2 regions of the Cytobacillus sp. genome follow, and region 2 is predicted to be linked to the other one. Evidence: predicted binding sites of a transcription regulator. Region 2 holds the regulator's gene; the other holds the start of a gene.
The links. Region 2 encodes Rex, which represses fermentation and respiration genes when NADH is low (regulators of the CRP and FNR family bind a similar motif). Its sites were predicted from a motif close to TTGTGAAATATTTCACAA; they were not measured.

Region 1 (8,632 bases), on a different contig from region 2:
TGATCTCCTCGCGCTGCACGTCGCCTTGTTTCTTCGCATTTTCGATAAGGCCCTGTGCTTCTGTACGTGCTTCTTTTAAAAGACTTCTTTGCTCTTCTAAAAGTTTTTTTGCTTCTGTACGGCTTTCTTCTGCCGCTTGGATTTCACTGGCAATGTGCTCTTCACGCTGCTGCATAATGCCCATTAAAGGACCCCACGCGAATTTTTTCAGCAATGCCAACAAGATGATGAACATGATCAGCTGGTACAAAATGTCCCCGCCGTTAAAACCGCCGCCTGCAGCGCCTAATACTAGACTGTTTGTTAACACCCTCGATTCACTCCCTTCAAGAGTTGTTCCACTTATGAAACGGAGTCATATGCATGATTCCGAATTAGTTTTACGGTAAAAAAACATAAAGGAATGGCGAAGGTTCATGGAATGATCTTCGCCATTTAGAACGATTGGTACAGTATTAATTAACCGCCGATAACCATGAACGCGATAACAACGCCGATGATCGGAACAGCCTCTACTAACGCAACCCCGATGAACATTGTAGTTTGAAGCATACCGCGAGCTTCTGGCTGGCGAGCCATACCTTCAACTGTTTTTGATACGATAAGACCGTTACCGATACCGGCACCTAGTGCTGCTAAACCGATTGCAATTGCTGCTGCTAAAAGACCCATTATTGAGTTCCTCCTTAAATTGTATGAAAATTTATTTGTTTAAAATGTTTTGTCCATGAAATGAACAGGTATATATTAATGGTCATGACTCACTTTGTGTGCCATATAAACCATTGTTAACATACAGAAAATGAATGCCTGGATAGATCCGACAAAGATTGAGAATCCTTGCCATACAAGTGTCGGCAGTATTGCTGCAAGCATTCCGCCTACACCGGCGTGAGCCAGTCCTCCGACAAGCAATGTCAGCAGGATTTCACCTGCATAAATATTACCGTATAGACGAAGTCCCAACGTCAGAGTGTTTGCAAACTCTTCAATGATTTTCAATGGGAACAAGAAAGGCATTGGCCTGATAAAATCACGGCCGTATTCTCCTACTCCTTTAAGCTTTACGCCATAGTAATGCGAAAGCCCAACAACCATTGCCGCTAATGTTAATGTGATAACAGGATCGGCTGTTGGCGATTTCCACCATAAAGTGTGATCATAAGTGATTGCGAACGGAAGTCCGAGCATGTTTGAAACAAAGATATACATGATCAGGGTTAATCCAAGGATATGGAATCTTCCGCCTGTCTTCCAGTCCATCGTGCTGTTAATGATATTCTTAACAAAATCCATAATCCATTCGAAGAAATTTTGCATCCCCGTTGGTTTCATGGCCAATCGACGGGTTGAAAGCAAAGCAATAATGAAAACAACAGCACTTGCCACTGTAATCATCAGTACGTTTGATAAGTTAAAATTCAATCCTAAAAAGTCCACTATAGGAGCTTCATGATGCAATAGTGTTCACCTCTCTTCCCGCTATTTACGTAATTGAAAAGATTGAAGAAAATAATCTATCATAATGACAATATAGGATGTCATTAATCCAAATACCACACTGATCAGATGCAGCTTATCAGGATATTCCAGAGCGATCATGACAGCAAAAACTGCTGTAGCCATTCTGGATACCGTTCCAAGTGAACGCACCTTCTCGCCTCTCTCGACTGCCTCTCCAAACTGCAGCGCCTTTCGTGATATCAGCCACAGATTGAACAGACTCAAGCCTGTACCAAAGATCAAGCCCAGAAAAATAGATTGATATGGTGTAAAACCCCAGCCGAGAACGTATACAGACAACAAAAGGAATATGTATTTTCGCTGTCTTTGAAAAGTTACTTTGATTTCCGGCATGATGTTCATTCTCCTGTGAAGAAATGTTGGATTAAGCGAAGCATGGCGTATATCCCGGCGCCCAGTCCAATGAACAAGCCGATTAATAGGAATAACGGCTCTGTTCCTGCCTTGCTGTCAAACCACCTTCCGGCGAAAATGCCAATGAGCGTGGAACCTACTAACTGAGAAAGAATGGCGGACATTAAGGCCATCGCCTTAAATGGGTTGCGGTCATTTTGACGCATAAAAACGCATCCTCCCTTAAGAGAATGGTAAGTGGGTTTTGAGGCCATAATTAATCACATTAACATCATGCAGAAGTGGGAAATATGTCTGCAAAAATATTTTGAAAACCCTATCATCTTTTACCCTTTGTAAGCATACAATAGGGCTTTGTCAATGTCAATGCGTTTGGAGTGAAAAAGTTCACAAACAAAAAGGTAAAAATATGGTATGTTCACATATTTATCACATTTAAATTTCGGATTTCTATTGAAAAAGGAGCGAGTTTCTGCATCGCTCCAGAAAGCGCTTTATTCTTAGGTCTCACCTGCTTAGCCAGCTCTTGTTATTAGCCAATGGTTCCGGGTCCCCAAGCTGCCCATCCGGTCTCACAAAGAGATAAGTTTCAATCCAATCTTCCTTTCCGGCTTTTTTGGCAAATACCTTTGCAAGGTACAGCCCTGGCCCCGGAAGCTTATTTGCAGGAATTTCCTGCAGCAGCTGTCCTTTGCCAGCATTTCTTTTCCAGTCCAAAAACCCCATGAACCGGAGGCTTTCCGAATCAAACAAGGCAATTCCGAACTCTTCTGCTCCGCCAGGAAGATACACTTCATAGCGATACGTGCCCGGCTTATCTCCTTTGCCCAGCCCGAATCCCATAACCCTTGGATAATCCGGCTCCTCAAGCACATACAGATATGGAATCCTGATGGTTTCGGCACCTGCCTTCATCAGCAAGTACCCATCATGGATTTTTTTCTTTAAAAGAGTAGGATCTGCAGACATTTTGATTTCCGCCTTTTTCTTTTCACCCGGGTTAAGTTGAAACGCTATGGGCATTTCCCAATTGATGCCTTGGTCTTTATAGGGTACGGAAAAGGAATAGGTCTGTGTTTTTTCACTTATATTTTCAACCGTTATAAAACTGCTGTGTTCATGCAGCCTGTCCGCGATCTGAAATTTCCCAAATTGCAGTGAAGCCGGGAGGACAAGCGTTTCTGCTTTCAGCGCTTGATCAAGCTGGATTCTGCCTGCTCCCTGCTCATAAGTTTTATATGTTTTTCCTTCTGTATTCATAAGAAGCTTAGCCGTATTCATAAGTACTGCCTTAATCCGTTCAGGCCCCCATTCGGGATGAGCCTGTTTCAGGATGGCACAGGCCCCTGCGACATGCGGAGCGGCCATGCTAGTCCCCTGCAGCGGCAGGTAACCGCCAGGAATGGTGCTATTTATGGCGACTCCAGGTGCCACAACATCCGGCTTGATTTCCCATGTTGATGTAACTGGTCCACGGGAACTGAAGTCAGCCAGGATATCCCTTTCTTCTATTATATTAGTCCGGGCAAGGAGTCTTCCTTCATTAATGTTCTTCTTGAGCTCCTCTCCTTCTTCCTTTGATAACGCCGCTACCGGAATTGGAACACCACTGTCCAGATTGCCAAAGAACCTGCCTTTTGTATTATTAAAAATAATGATTCCCTCTGCTCCTGCTTCCATTGCATGGACTGCCTTATCAGTAAACGTTAGTTCCCCTCGTTCCACTAATACCATTTTCCCTTTGGCATTCTTCAATTCTTCAGGATGACCGAGTCCTCCATCGACCAATTCATAGGATCGGTCAAATTCCCAATCCTTTGACCCCTGCAGCAAATCAAGACGAATTTCCCGCCCGCCTATGCTCAAAAATGGCACCTTCATTGTCGGTGTAGAGGCTCCTACAGAAATGGCCTTCGACGCTGTGCCCGGTGATCCGACCGTCCAAATATTCGGGCCCGAATTACCCGATGAAGTGACAGCCGTTATTCCCTTTTCAACTGCTTTATTAAGGGCCATGCTTATCGGAAGGTCAGGTCCGTTTACGTTATTTCCCAAGGAAAGGTTTAACACATCAACTTTATCCTTTATTGCCTGTTCGATGGCCGCTATCACCTGTTCTGTTGTTCCGCTGCCGCCTGGTCCGAGAGCCCGGTAGGCGATAATGGTTGCTTCAGGTGCAACCCCTTGAATTCTGCCATTTGCCGCAATGATTCCTGCGACGTGAGTGCCGTGCAGTGTGCCTTGTCCCCCTGCAGCTTTTGTTTCCATCGGATCCTTATCATTATCCACCAGATCATGTCCGCCGCCATAGCTCCTTCGCAAGTCTGGATGATTATAATCGATGCCGGTATCGATTACGCCCACTTTCACACCCTTGCCTGTGAGGCGGTGATTATCTCTGTCATAATAGCCTCTGGCACTAATTCCGCCAATCAGCTTGATATTGTCATCGGAATGTACATGATAGGTATTAACCGGTGAAACAGAAGATACTGACTCTATCTTTTGCAGGCTTTGCAATGCAGATTGCTTTCCTATAACTGAAAAGCCGTTCAACGCCTGATTGAATGTATGCCTAATTTGCAGATCAGGATTTTGATCTATCATTTTCTTAATCCCCTGTTCGTTCTTCGCATCTTTCAGAACGACGATAGCCACTTTTTCTATATCAGGTGACTCTTCCGGAATAGGAGGGTGTGAAAGTGTCCGGGCCAAAACAGTACTTTGACTCCAAAAGAAGGATATGAATGTTAAGATCAGCAAGAATTTTTTCATAAGAAAACCCACCCTCTTTTTGTTTTAGGGTGGGCTGAATAGGTGCCATGTATGCGTAAATTGATATAAAATAAACGGCTAGTTCAAGGATTCATAAACAATATTAGCTGCTTCTTTTGAAAGAGCGCCTGTGCTTCGGTATGATCCGCTTGGTAAAGGACCATTGTTTTGTTTGTTCGTAAGCAGGATAATCTGGAGGTTTTCCTTTGGATCTATAATAACCTGGGTTCCAGTAAAACCAGTATGGCCAAAGGCTATGTCAGAATAGTGATCTCCCATATACCAGCTTTTATCCAGCTCCCAGCCATATCCCTGGCCAAAGCGCTGAGGAGAGGTAAAGATATCAATCACTTCTTTATCATACATTTTGGTTTTTCCATATGTTCCGCCATTTAACATGGTCTGGCCCAATACGGCAAGGTCCCTTGCTGTCGAAAATAAACCAGCATGGCCTGCAATACCTTTATTGCCATAGAAGCTATTCCCATCATTAACTTCTCCAATTAGTGTGTAATTTCTCCAGTATTTAAACATATCCGGGCTTTCTTCAACATAGTACCCGAAATTAGGGTCATCAATCATTTTATATTCATATTGATTCCCCCAGGAAGTAGCTGCAATTTTATATTTGAAATGTTCAGGAGGAGTAAACATCGTATCATGCATTTTTAAGGGATTATATATATTTTCCTCTAAGTATTTATCCAATTTTTGTCCACTTATCTCTTCAATTAAAAAACCCAGCATCATAAAGCTAAAATCGCTATATCTTCTGTCCGTTCCAGTCGGGTATTCAAGGGGCAGCTGGTTTATATAACTCAGAACCTCTTCCGAATTGTCAGCATATAGGTATGTCGGTTTCCAAGGAGTCAATCCTGAGGTGTGTGTCAGCAAGTCGGCTATTGTAATATCTTCTTTTCCACGCTGAGCAAACTCAGGTATATATTCAGATACCTTGTCATTGACTGAAAGTTCACCGTCACTTACCAGTTTCATAATGCCCTGAGTTGTTCCCATCACCTTCGTAACTGAAGCAAGATCGAAGATTGTTCTCTTTTTCATTTTTCGGGGATTACTGAGTAATTCCCCCATATCGTATTTTTGTGCATATCCATATGCTTCCTCTTTGACGATTTTTCCATCCTTTGCCACAAGAATTACTGCACCGGGTGTAATACCATCCTCAATAGCCTCCGTAATTGCTCTATCAATACCCTTTAATTTGACAGGATCAAAGCCAGCCTTTTTCGGATCAGCATGACTTAATTTCTGCCCGGACCGTTCGGTGGCATTCACCATATTTCCAGAAAATACTGCAGAACTTAAGGCTAATGCCAATACTATTAACAATATCTTTAACCTTTTCAAATTTTCATCTCCTTTATAACCAATATACAATATTTTGTATAATTAATATTATCTATCTTTCAATCGATTATCAATATAGTTTTTAGTATTTTCAGAAAATAGTACTTTTAGATTATCACGAAAAAAATAAGCCACCAAATAAATGATGGCTTACTCCCTTTATGTATTAAAATAGCTGATTCGGTTCAAGTTTCCCCTTTTGAATTAACCGGTCACGCTTCTTATCTCTCCACATATCCGTTAGCGTCGCGGCTATTAATAATAATGTAAGCAGAATTCCTTTTCCTTCTGCCAGTTTAAATACCAGGGCGATAAAACCTTCGGACATGAAGGTATTCATTAATGAACCCAGCAGCATGATGATCCAGACAATTAATGCTCCTTCTACTACGGCTAATGCTCTCATTTATTCGACCTCCCGAGTATTTAAAATCATTATGCCAATACCCTGAAGACAGCAGTCTAAACGTACATCTTGCAATTCGGGATTGCCTTTACTTTCCAAAAATCTTCTGCCAGATGCTTTTGCTTTTTTCAGCTTCTAATGCACCGGCTACTTCTTCTACAGACTTTTGTGTCGCCATCAATTTTTCATAGAGGGAAGTGACTTTTTCGCTCTCTTTTTCATAGCCTTGTGCATGGGCATTTCTTAAATCTTCAATTGTGAGTTTGAGCTCATGCACCTCATGTATCAGCTGTTTGTTTTGTTCTCTGATTTTATTTTGGGTTAGACGGGACTGTTCATTTTGCTGAACGAGAAAGCTGACCAGCTTTTTCATATCTGTCAGTTCTGAATTCACATTCACCAGTGAAGTGGTGCTGCTTTCTTCGTCATCTTCCACTGTAATAATCACTGGGATGCCTGCATCCTCAAGCTTTGCTGTGACTTCCTCTTTCTTTAACCCATCTGAATACAATTTCCGGATGAATTTAAGCTTTTCGATTTCGGAAGCCTGGATTTTATAGCGATTGTGTTCTTTCCGATAATTTATGTATTCTGCATGCTCCTGCAAATAACGCTTTAAGCTATTTTCAGGTATGTCCGGAAGTGCTTCTTTGAGCTCCTTCATTGTCAAATACTGATTTGCCAACGTCCTCAGCACCTTTCTTGGTATCTTTGCCGATCACCCAGCCGTTGCTGGGCATTACCCATGTCCAACCACCTAACCGCCAACAAAACCACCATCAACATTTTTGCGGTGAATAGTCAATCAATGAAGTCATTTCTGCTTCATTTCTTCAACCATGACCAAACCAATTTAACACACTAAAAAACCGATATATCAACATTCTATAAATAGCTATACAACCATCAGCACGTTAACCGCTTATATACTGCGGGAATTTCACTTCCATTTCTTCTATACTCTATCATAACTTTTCCAGCATTGAGGCGAAAGAGACTTTTAACATAAATATTGATTAATACTATAAAAATTCCTCTGCTCATTATCAACCACCCAACCACCAACATATCAACCACGTTATTTTCTAGTATTCTGACACTCTTCTCCCCTCCCCTTTTTAGAAAGGAACAGAAAAATGCACCTCCTTTTAAGAGAGGTGCATTCTTTTAGTTTTGCGGTTTATATTCTTCCGGACGATCATTCGTCTGTTGAAAATGGTAGCGGATCGCTTCACAAATTCTCCAGGAAGCATTTCCGTCTCCATATGGATTTACGGCTTTTGCCATTTTTTCATAAGCTGCCCGATCAGTAAGAAGTTCAGTTGCCAGTTCGTAAATTGGCTGTTCCTCAATGCCGGCAAGCTTTAGGGTGCCGGCTTCGATTCCTTCAGGCCTTTCCGTTGTATCACGGAGAACAAGTACAGGCACACCAAGGGATGGAGCTTCTTCCTGGACTCCGCCCGAATCTGTCAGTATCAGATGAGCTCTTGAAGCAAAGTTATGGAAATCAATGACGTCAAGAGGTTCAATCAAATGAATGCGGCTATCGTTGCCAAGGATTTCTGACGCAATTTCCCGCACAGCCGGGTTCAGATGAACTGGATATACAACTTGTATATCTTTCTGTTCTTCAACCAGCCTTTTAATAGCCTTGAACATGTTCCGCATCGGCTCGCCCAGGTTTTCACGGCGGTGTGCTGTGAGAAGCACAAGGCGGCCTTCGCCGATCTTCTCAAGGACTTCATGATGATACGTGTCTTTAACAGTTGTTTTAAGGGCATCGATTGCCGTATTTCCAGTGATGAAAATACTTTCGCTCTTTTTATTTTCATTTAAGAGGTTTTCCGCTGACTTAGATGTTGGCGAGAAATGAAGATCTGCCATTACGCCTGTAAGCTGGCGGTTCATTTCCTCAGGGAATGGAGAGTATTTATTCCATGTGCGCAGTCCCGCTTCCACATGACCGACTACAATCTGGTTATAGAAAGCGGCAAGGCTTGCAATAAACGTTGTAGTGGTATCTCCATGAACAAGCACGATATCCGGCTTTACTTCTTTCATGATCTTATCAAGGCCTTCAAGTCCGCGTGTTGTCACATCCACCAAGGTCTGGCGGTCTTTCATGATATTCAGGTCATAATCAGGTGTGACCTGAAAAATGTTTAATACCTGATCCAGCATTTCCCGATGCTGTGCCGTAACGGT
Region 2 (8,476 bases):
AAAAGGACTTAATATTACCCGTAATGTAAATAGCCCCACTTTTACGATAATTAAAGAATACCAAGGAAGATTGCCCCTGTATCATATGGATGTATACAGAGTTGAAGATTCTTTTGAGGATTTGGGGTTTGATGAATATTTTGAAGGCAATGGGGTCACAGTTGTAGAATGGGCTCATCTAGTTAAAGAACAGCTTCCCGAAGAGTTATTGACGATTTATTTATATCTTGATGATAATGACTCAAGAAAGCTTGTCCTGGAACCCCTGGGAAAAAGATATGAGGAATTGTGTAAGGAGATTATGTTATGAAGGTTTTAGCCATTGATACATCCAATTACCCTTTGGGAGTAGCTCTTCTGGATGGTGATCAGGTTATAGGCGAGTATATTACCAATGTAAAAAAGAATCACTCTGTCCGTGTTATGCCGGCTATTGATATATTAATGAAAGATTGTGGTGTTACGCCAGCTGAGATAGATAAAATTGTTGTTGCGAAAGGACCTGGCTCCTATACAGGCGTCCGTATTGGGGTTACCATTGCAAAAACACTGGCCTGGACTTTAAATAAGCCGCTGGTTGGGGTATCCAGCCTGGAAATTTATGCGGCTTCGGCCGGCAGATACTTTAATGGCGTCATATCTCCTCTGTTTGATGCACGAAGAGGGCAAATATATACTGGCCTGTATCAATATAAGGAAGGGGAATTAGAGTCTCTTATGAAAGACCAGCTCCTTCTTGCAAAAGATTGGGCATCAATGCTTTCTGAACAGAAAGAGAAGGTCCTTTTAATGGGGAATGATTTGCCTTTACATAAAGAGGTATTCGCAGAATCCCTTAAAGACCGGGCTGTGTACGCTTCGCCTGCAGAACATAATCCAAGGCCAGCCGAACTTGCCTTATTAGGCAGAGACCGAGAGCCTGAGGAAGTTCACACTTTTGTTCCTAATTATATTAGGATTGCGGAAGCTGAAGCTAATTGGATAAAAGCAAACCAAGAAAAAAAGCTATAGTGATGAGGAAGCGAACGTATGAATAAATCCTTAACTTTCCGTTTTATGAATGAAGAGGATATTGATGATGTTTTGGAAATAGAGCATAAGTCCTTTGGCACACCCTGGAGCAGGGAAGCCTTTTTTAACGAATTAACACAAAATCAGTTTGCTTTGTATGTTGTTTTAGAAGAAGAAAATAAAGTAATAGGCTACTGTGGAGCATGGATCGTCGTGGACGAAGCTCATATCACAAATGTTGCGCTGCTCCCTGAATATCGCGGGAGAAAGCTTGGAGAAGCTCTGATGCGAAAGTTAATAGAGATTGCGTCTGAAATGGGGGCCATCACGATGACTCTGGAAGTAAGGGTATCTAACTTCACAGCTCAGTCCTTGTACCGAAAGCTGGGTTTTCAAAATGGAGCCATTAGGAAGAACTACTATACTGATAATCAAGAAGATGCTTTAGTAATGTGGGTGAATTTATAATGAAAAAAGATCAATGGATCATGGGAATTGAGACAAGCTGTGATGAAACTGCTGTTGCCATCATTAAGAATGGCCGTGAAATCTCAGCCAATATAGTTGCATCCCAAATAGAGAGCCATAAACGTTTTGGAGGAGTAGTTCCGGAAATAGCTTCCCGCCATCATGTTGAACAGATAACGATAGTGCTGGAAGAAGCATTATATAAGGCTGGCATCACATATTCTGATCTTTCAGCAATTGCTGTGACTGAAGGACCTGGCCTTGTAGGCGCGCTGCTGATCGGGGTTAATGCCGCTAAAGCGGTTGCTTTTGCTCATGGTATTCCTCTTGTAGGCGTGCATCATATTGCTGGACATATTTATGCCAATCGATTGGTTGAAGAAATGGAATTTCCATTACTATCCCTGGTAGTCTCTGGCGGACATACAGAACTGGTCTATATGAAGGAGCATGGCCATTTCGAAGTGATTGGAGAGACAAGGGATGATGCTGCAGGAGAGGCATATGATAAAGTTGCCCGGACATTAAATCTGCCATATCCAGGCGGTCCTCACATTGACAGACTCGCTCATGAAGGGAACCCAACGATTCAGCTGCCGAGAGCATGGCTGGAAGAAGGTTCATACGACTTTAGCTTCAGCGGCTTAAAATCTGCCGTTATCAACACTGTTCACAATGCTGAGCAGCGTGGTGAGGCCATTGTGCCGGAAGATCTAGCCGCAAGCTTCCAGGAAAGTGTTATTGATGTCTTAGTAACGAAAACAGAAAGAGCCGTTGAAGAATATCGGGTGAAGCAGCTGCTGCTCGCAGGCGGAGTTGCGGCGAATAAAGGACTTCGGTCCTCTTTGGAAAAGAAGTTTGGGGGCAAAGCGGATATAAAGCTTATTATTCCTCCATTATCTTTATGCACAGATAATGCAGCGATGATTGGTGCAGCAGGAAGTGTGCTGTTCGAAAAAGGACAATTCGCCGGTCTTGATTTAAATGCCAATCCCGGTTTAGACATCACTATCCACAATGATAAATAAATTAGTAAAAAGTCCCCGACCGAAGAGGGGACTTTTTCTGTGGATAAAATCATTTATTTCAGAATTTTATGTTGATTATGTGGATAAAATCAGTTCGTTTTGTGGATAATGTGGAAAAGTCTGTGGAGAGTATATATAACTGCGTTTTTCTTGTGCTTATCTCTGTGGATAATAAAAAAGACTGGCAGTGACTATTCTACCAGTCTAAAAGTTATGAATTTTCCTTTATTAATCATCAGCTAAAAGTGCCCATTCTTCCATCAACTCTTCCAGCTTTGCTTTTGCTTGATCAGTTTCATTTGTAATGCCCATCACTTTTTCATGGTCTTGATAAACATTCGGATCACAGAGTAGCTGATCATTCATATCAATTGCTTTCTCCAATGCTTCTATTTGCTCTTCAATTTCTTCCATTCTTCTTTTTCGCTGTCGTTCGAGCTTCTTGGCTTCTTTATCCTGCTGATAATTATTTTTGTCCTGCTTAACAGGTTGTGATGGAGAGGATTCAACTTGCTCATTAAGTGCAAGCAATTCCTCCTGTTCCTGCTTTTTTTCCACATAATAATCATAATCGCCAAGATACTCTGTTGCACCACTACTGGAAAGTTCAACTACTTTTGTTGTGATTCTGTTGATAAAATATCGGTCATGAGATACAAAGAGAATCGTTCCGGGATAATCAATCAATGCATTTTCAAGAATTTCTTTGCTATCCAGGTCCAAATGGTTTGTTGGCTCGTCGAGGATTAAGAAATTGGCTTTCTGCATCATAAGCTTCGCAAGTGCAAGACGAGCCTTTTCACCGCCGCTCAGTGTTGAAACAGTTTTAAGAACATCATCACCAGAGAAAAGAAAGTTCCCAAGTATTGTCCGAATTTCCTTTTCCGGTTTAAGAGGGTATTCATCCCATAATTCGTTCAGGACTCTTTTGTTGCTGGTGAGTTCTGCCTGTTCCTGGTCATAGTAGCCAATTATCACATTGGAACCGTACTGAATCTCCCCAGAAAAAGAAGGGATTTTTTTGATGATGGTTTTAAGCAGAGTGGATTTGCCAATACCATTAGGCCCAACAAGTGCTATGCTGTCTCCTTTTGCCAGTCGCAGTGAAATATTTCCGCTCACTTTCCTTTCATAGCCTATAGCAAGAGAATGAATATTTAAAACCTCATTGCCAGATTGCCGTTCAATGTCAAAGCCAAAAGAAGCCGATTTCTCGTCTCCAAGCGGCCTGTCCATCACGTCCATTCTTGCCAGCTGCTTTCTGCGGCTTTGCGCCCTTTTGGTTGTGGAGGCCCGGGCAAGGTTTCGCTGGATAAAATCCTGCAGCTTAGCGATCTCTTCCTGCTGTTTCTCGAATTCCTTCATTTCTCTTTCAAAATTCGCGGCTTTTTGATCCAGATATGAACTGTAGTTGCCAGGATACTTTCTTATTTGGCGGCGGGAAATCTCGTAAACCTGGGAAACGACCTTATCAAGGAAATAGCGGTCATGGGAAACGATTAGAATGGCGCCATTGTATCCTTGCAGGTATTGTTCGAGCCATGATAATGTTTCAATATCCAGGTGGTTGGTAGGCTCGTCCAGTATTAAGATATCAGGCTTTGTCAGCAAAAGTTTACCAAGGGCCAATCTGGTACGCTGTCCGCCGCTCAATGATGAAATTTTAGTGTCATAGCCCATTGAGCTGAAGTTGAGTCCGTGGAGAATGGAACGGATATCTGCCTCATATTGATAGCCGCCATTTTCTTTGAAATCAACCTGAAGCTTGTCGTATTCTTTTAAGATGCGTTCATAGGCATCAGAGTTATTTAGGATATCAGGGTCTGCCATTTGTTCTTCAAGGCTGCGAAGCTGTTTTTCCTGCTTCTGCAGATGACTAAAAACAGTCAGCATTTCATCCCAAATGGATAAATCTGATTCCAGGCCGGTATTTTGTGCAAGATAGCCAATTGTAACTTCCTTTGGCTTTATAATCTCACCGGAGTCATATGTCATTTGTCCGGCAATAATTTTCAAAAGGGTGGACTTTCCTGCACCATTGCGCCCTACTAGCGCAATCCTGTCCCTGGTTTGTACTTCAAGCTTTATATTGGTTAAAATGGGATCAGCGCCAAAATTTTTCGCCAGCTGATTGACTTGTAATAGTATCATGTTCTTTCACCTCGGGTATAGAGTAAGTGTAACTCATTCATATATGTTCGGCAATAAAGGAGACAGGACTATAAGCCCTTCTGCAGGGCATTCAATCAAGACAAAAGGCAAATAAATATGTGAGGAACCATACAATGCACATACAAAGTAACAGAAAAATAGTGTATGATTTTGAAGAGAGGTGTTTTGAATGGCGGATTTTACTCATTTTAATCAAGAGGGAAGGGCAAAAATGGTGGATGTCAGCGATAAGCCTGAGACGTCACGGACAGCCATCGCTCAATCAAGTATTGCTGTTAATCAGGAGATATACGAGAAGATAACATCCAACTCCATGAAAAAAGGGGATGTACTCGCTGTTGCACAAACTGCAGGCATTATGGCGAGCAAGAAAACATGGGACATTATTCCGATGTGCCATCCGCTGCCGCTAAAGGGTGTGGACATTTCATTTTCATGGAAAGCGGAATCGGAAGAGTATGTTCTTATCATTACTGCTTCTGTAAAAACGAAGGGAAATACGGGTGTGGAAATGGAAGCGTTAACAGCTGCTTCGGTCTGTGCTCTGACCGTATATGATATGTGCAAGGCTGTAGATAAAGGAATGGTGATTGGGCCAACCTTTTTAATAGAGAAAACAGGCGGAAAAAATGGAGACTTTAAAAGAAGTTAATTCATCATAAGAAATGGGGATGGACGAATGGCCAATGAACCAATTAAGATACCGCAGGCAACAGCTAAACGGCTGCCTTTATATTACCGCTTTCTAAAAAATCTTCACTCATCAGGCAAACAAAGAGTCTCTTCAGCAGAATTGAGTGAGGCGGTAAAAGTGGATTCTGCTACAATCCGCCGCGACTTTTCGTATTTTGGTGCGTTAGGGAAAAAAGGATATGGGTATAATGTGAATTACCTGCTGAGCTTCTTTCGGAAGACTCTTGACCAGGATGAGCTGACTAAAGTAGCTTTGGTCGGGGTAGGCAATTTAGGAACAGCCTTTCTTAACTATAATTTTCTTAAAAATAATAATACTAAAATAGAAGTAGCTTTTGATGTTGATGAGAGTAAGGTTGGCACGAAAATCGGCGATGTGCCGGTCCATCATATGGATGACCTTGAAGAAGTTATTGTAAATAATAATATTCAAGTGGCGATTTTAACAGTGCCGGCACCGCCTGCCCAGTCTATTACCGATCGGATGGTGAATGCGAAAATAAAAGGAATCCTAAATTTTACACCTGCGAGGCTCACTGTGCCAGCCTCGATTCGTATCCATCATATCGATCTGGCAGTGGAATTGCAGTCACTGGTTTATTTTCTGAAAAATTATCCTGAAGAAGTGTAAAAAAATGAGCCTTTTGCGGGCTCATTTTTTCATTTTATTTTTCAATTTAAAATGCAGGCCAACCATCCGCAGACCGGTGCCAAAATCGAATGTAGCAATTATGATCAGAAAATAAGTAAAGAAACCCCAGGTTTCTTCACGCTGGATATTCTGTATTGCTATAAAGGTGAAAAGGCATCCGAGAAGGATGTAAATAAAGCCTGAAAACAAAGGTGTGCTTCTCATCAAAATCCCCCAGTAAATTTAAAACTCTGCACAGCATTCCACTAAGCTAGAAAAAGCTGATAAAGCTCTGCATTTTTTCCATTTCTTCTAACCATTTTTGCATATTATCCTGATTCAGCTGGATAACTGCAACAAAGGTGTTCATCGCCACATGGGCAAAAATCGGCACAATAATCCGCTTCGTCTTGACGTATAAAAAGGCAAAGGTGAACCCCATTGCCGAGTACAGCAGTACATGTTCAGGCTCAAAATGGGCAAGTGCAAAAATGACTGAGCTGATCAGGGCCGAAAGGAAGAAGTTGAAGCGCTTATGGAGAGAACCGAAAATAATTTTTCTAAAGACGATTTCCTCAAGGATTGGCCCGATGACCGAACTGATTAATATAACGATTGGCGATGCCTCAATGATCCGGATTATCTGCTGCGTATTTTCAGATCCCATTTCAATGCCAATCATATTTTCAATGCTTGCAGCGGTGGCTTGAGCGATCAGGGCCAAAAATATGCCGCCTATTGCCCAGCCCACTGAGCTTGCTGCGGGAGATGCATCCCTATCCAGGCCTCTTTTCATCTCTTTTCTTAATAATAGAAGCGTAATGATCAGTGTGACTGTAAAACTGATGACAAGCCAGTAGGCTACAGCCAGGATCTGCATGTCTTCGGGATTCTGTCCAAGGGCATCTGCAATAAATAACACAAGCGGAACGCCAAACAAACTGGACAGCTGCATAGCAATATAAGCTATTAATATAAACCAATATTCCTTCTTCAAAATGTTATACTCCTTAATCTGAATGTTGGAAAACAAGTCCTAAAGCCATTGTACTCTTAAAAAGGAGCGGGTTTCAAATATCAGCATCAAAGCAGCAAAATACCATGTTTAAAGTGAAGAGCTTCGAAGTATACTTAAGTGGTTGTCTGTGTCGAAAAATAGCGTGTATCGGCGGATGAAATTTTTTCTAAAAAATTTAAGCTTCACCCTTGCAAATAGATATAAGATTCATTAATATAATAATTGTGTTAGCACTCATACAGAGAGAGTGCTAATAAATAAAAATATTTACATATTATTTGAGGAGGTTGTTTCACTTGTTAAAGCCACTAGGTGATCGAATCATTATCGAGCTTGTTGAAACTGAAGAAAAAACTGCAAGCGGCATCGTACTGCCGGACACTGCTAAAGAGAAGCCTCAAGAAGGTAAAGTTGTAGCTGTGGGAACTGGCCGCGTTCTTGAAAATGGCGAGCGTGTTGACCTTGAAGTTGCTGACGGCGACCGTATCATCTTCTCAAAATATGCTGGTACTGAAGTGAAGTACGAAGGCAAAGAATATTTAATTTTACGCGAAAATGACATTCTTGCTGTAATTGGCTAATCGCCATCAAGCGAAGATTATTAAAAGATAAAGCTAAAATTTTTGAGGAGGTTTTTATCAATGGCTAAAGAGATTAAATTTAGTGAAGAAGCTCGCCGCGCGATGCTTCGCGGTGTGGATTCCCTTGCAAATGCGGTAAAAGTAACTCTTGGACCTAAAGGACGCAACGTGGTTCTTGAGAAGAAATTCGGTTCTCCATTAATCACTAATGATGGTGTGACAATCGCAAAAGAAATCGAACTTGAAGATGCTTTTGAAAACATGGGTGCAAAGCTTGTTGCTGAAGTAGCAAGCAAAACAAACGATGTTGCCGGTGACGGTACAACAACTGCAACTGTTCTTGCTCAGGCAATGATCCGTGAAGGACTTAAGAATGTAACTGCAGGCGCCAACCCTATGGGCATCCGCAAAGGAATCGAAAAAGCTGTTTCTACAGCTGTTGAAGAGTTAAAAGCTATTTCAAAGCCAATTGAAAATAAAGAATCCATCGCACAGGTTGCTGCAATCTCTGCCGCTGACAATGAAGTTGGCCAGCTGATTGCTGAAGCAATGGAGCGCGTTGGCAACGATGGCGTTATTACAATTGAAGAATCTAAAGGATTCACAACTGAGCTTGATGTAGTAGAAGGTATGCAATTCGACCGCGGATACGCTTCTCCATACATGGTTACAGATTCTGATAAGATGGAAGCGGTTCTTGAAAACCCTTATATCTTAATCACTGATAAGAAGATTACAAGCATCCAGGAAATCCTTCCTGTACTTGAGCAGGTTGTACAGCAAGGCAAGCCTTTATTGCTTGTAGCTGAGGATGTTGAAGGTGAAGCACTTGCTACACTGGTAGTGAATAAGCTTCGCGGAACTTTCAACGCGG

Region 1: the regulator Rex is predicted to act here: its motif matches at 2,254-2,271, upstream of ACEQ1T_RS14830 (AtpZ/AtpI family protein).

The regions. Positions count from the first base shown of each region.
Region 1 covers NZ_CAXQGS010000078.1:4,392-13,023, forward strand. Annotated here, with positions in the region: gene ACEQ1T_RS14810 (F0F1 ATP synthase subunit B) at 1-310, opposite strand, end outside; gene atpE (F0F1 ATP synthase subunit C) at 460-672, opposite strand; gene atpB (F0F1 ATP synthase subunit A) at 748-1,461, opposite strand; gene ACEQ1T_RS14825 (ATP synthase subunit I) at 1,483-1,857, opposite strand; gene ACEQ1T_RS14830 (AtpZ/AtpI family protein) at 1,863-2,084, opposite strand; gene ACEQ1T_RS14835 (S8 family serine peptidase) at 2,386-4,653, opposite strand; gene ACEQ1T_RS14840 (serine hydrolase) at 4,732-6,021, opposite strand; gene ACEQ1T_RS14845 (hypothetical protein) at 6,188-6,427, opposite strand; gene ACEQ1T_RS14850 (hypothetical protein) at 6,516-7,112, opposite strand; gene wecB (non-hydrolyzing UDP-N-acetylglucosamine 2-epimerase) at 7,595-8,632, opposite strand, start outside.
Region 2 covers NZ_CAXQGS010000110.1:38-8,513, reverse strand. Annotated here, with positions in the region: gene tsaE (tRNA (adenosine(37)-N6)-threonylcarbamoyltransferase complex ATPase subunit type 1 TsaE) at 1-310, shown strand, start outside; gene tsaB (tRNA (adenosine(37)-N6)-threonylcarbamoyltransferase complex dimerization subunit type 1 TsaB) at 307-1,011, shown strand; gene rimI (ribosomal protein S18-alanine N-acetyltransferase) at 1,030-1,479, shown strand; gene tsaD (tRNA (adenosine(37)-N6)-threonylcarbamoyltransferase complex transferase subunit TsaD) at 1,479-2,507, shown strand; gene ACEQ1T_RS19320 (ATP-binding cassette domain-containing protein) at 2,736-4,658, opposite strand; gene moaC (cyclic pyranopterin monophosphate synthase MoaC) at 4,849-5,331, shown strand; gene ACEQ1T_RS19310 (redox-sensing transcriptional repressor Rex) at 5,359-6,003, shown strand; gene ACEQ1T_RS19305 (YdiK family protein) at 6,025-6,228, opposite strand; gene ACEQ1T_RS19300 (lysostaphin resistance A-like protein) at 6,275-7,000, opposite strand; gene groES (co-chaperone GroES) at 7,318-7,602, shown strand; partial or broken gene groEL (chaperonin GroEL) at 7,663-8,476, shown strand, end outside.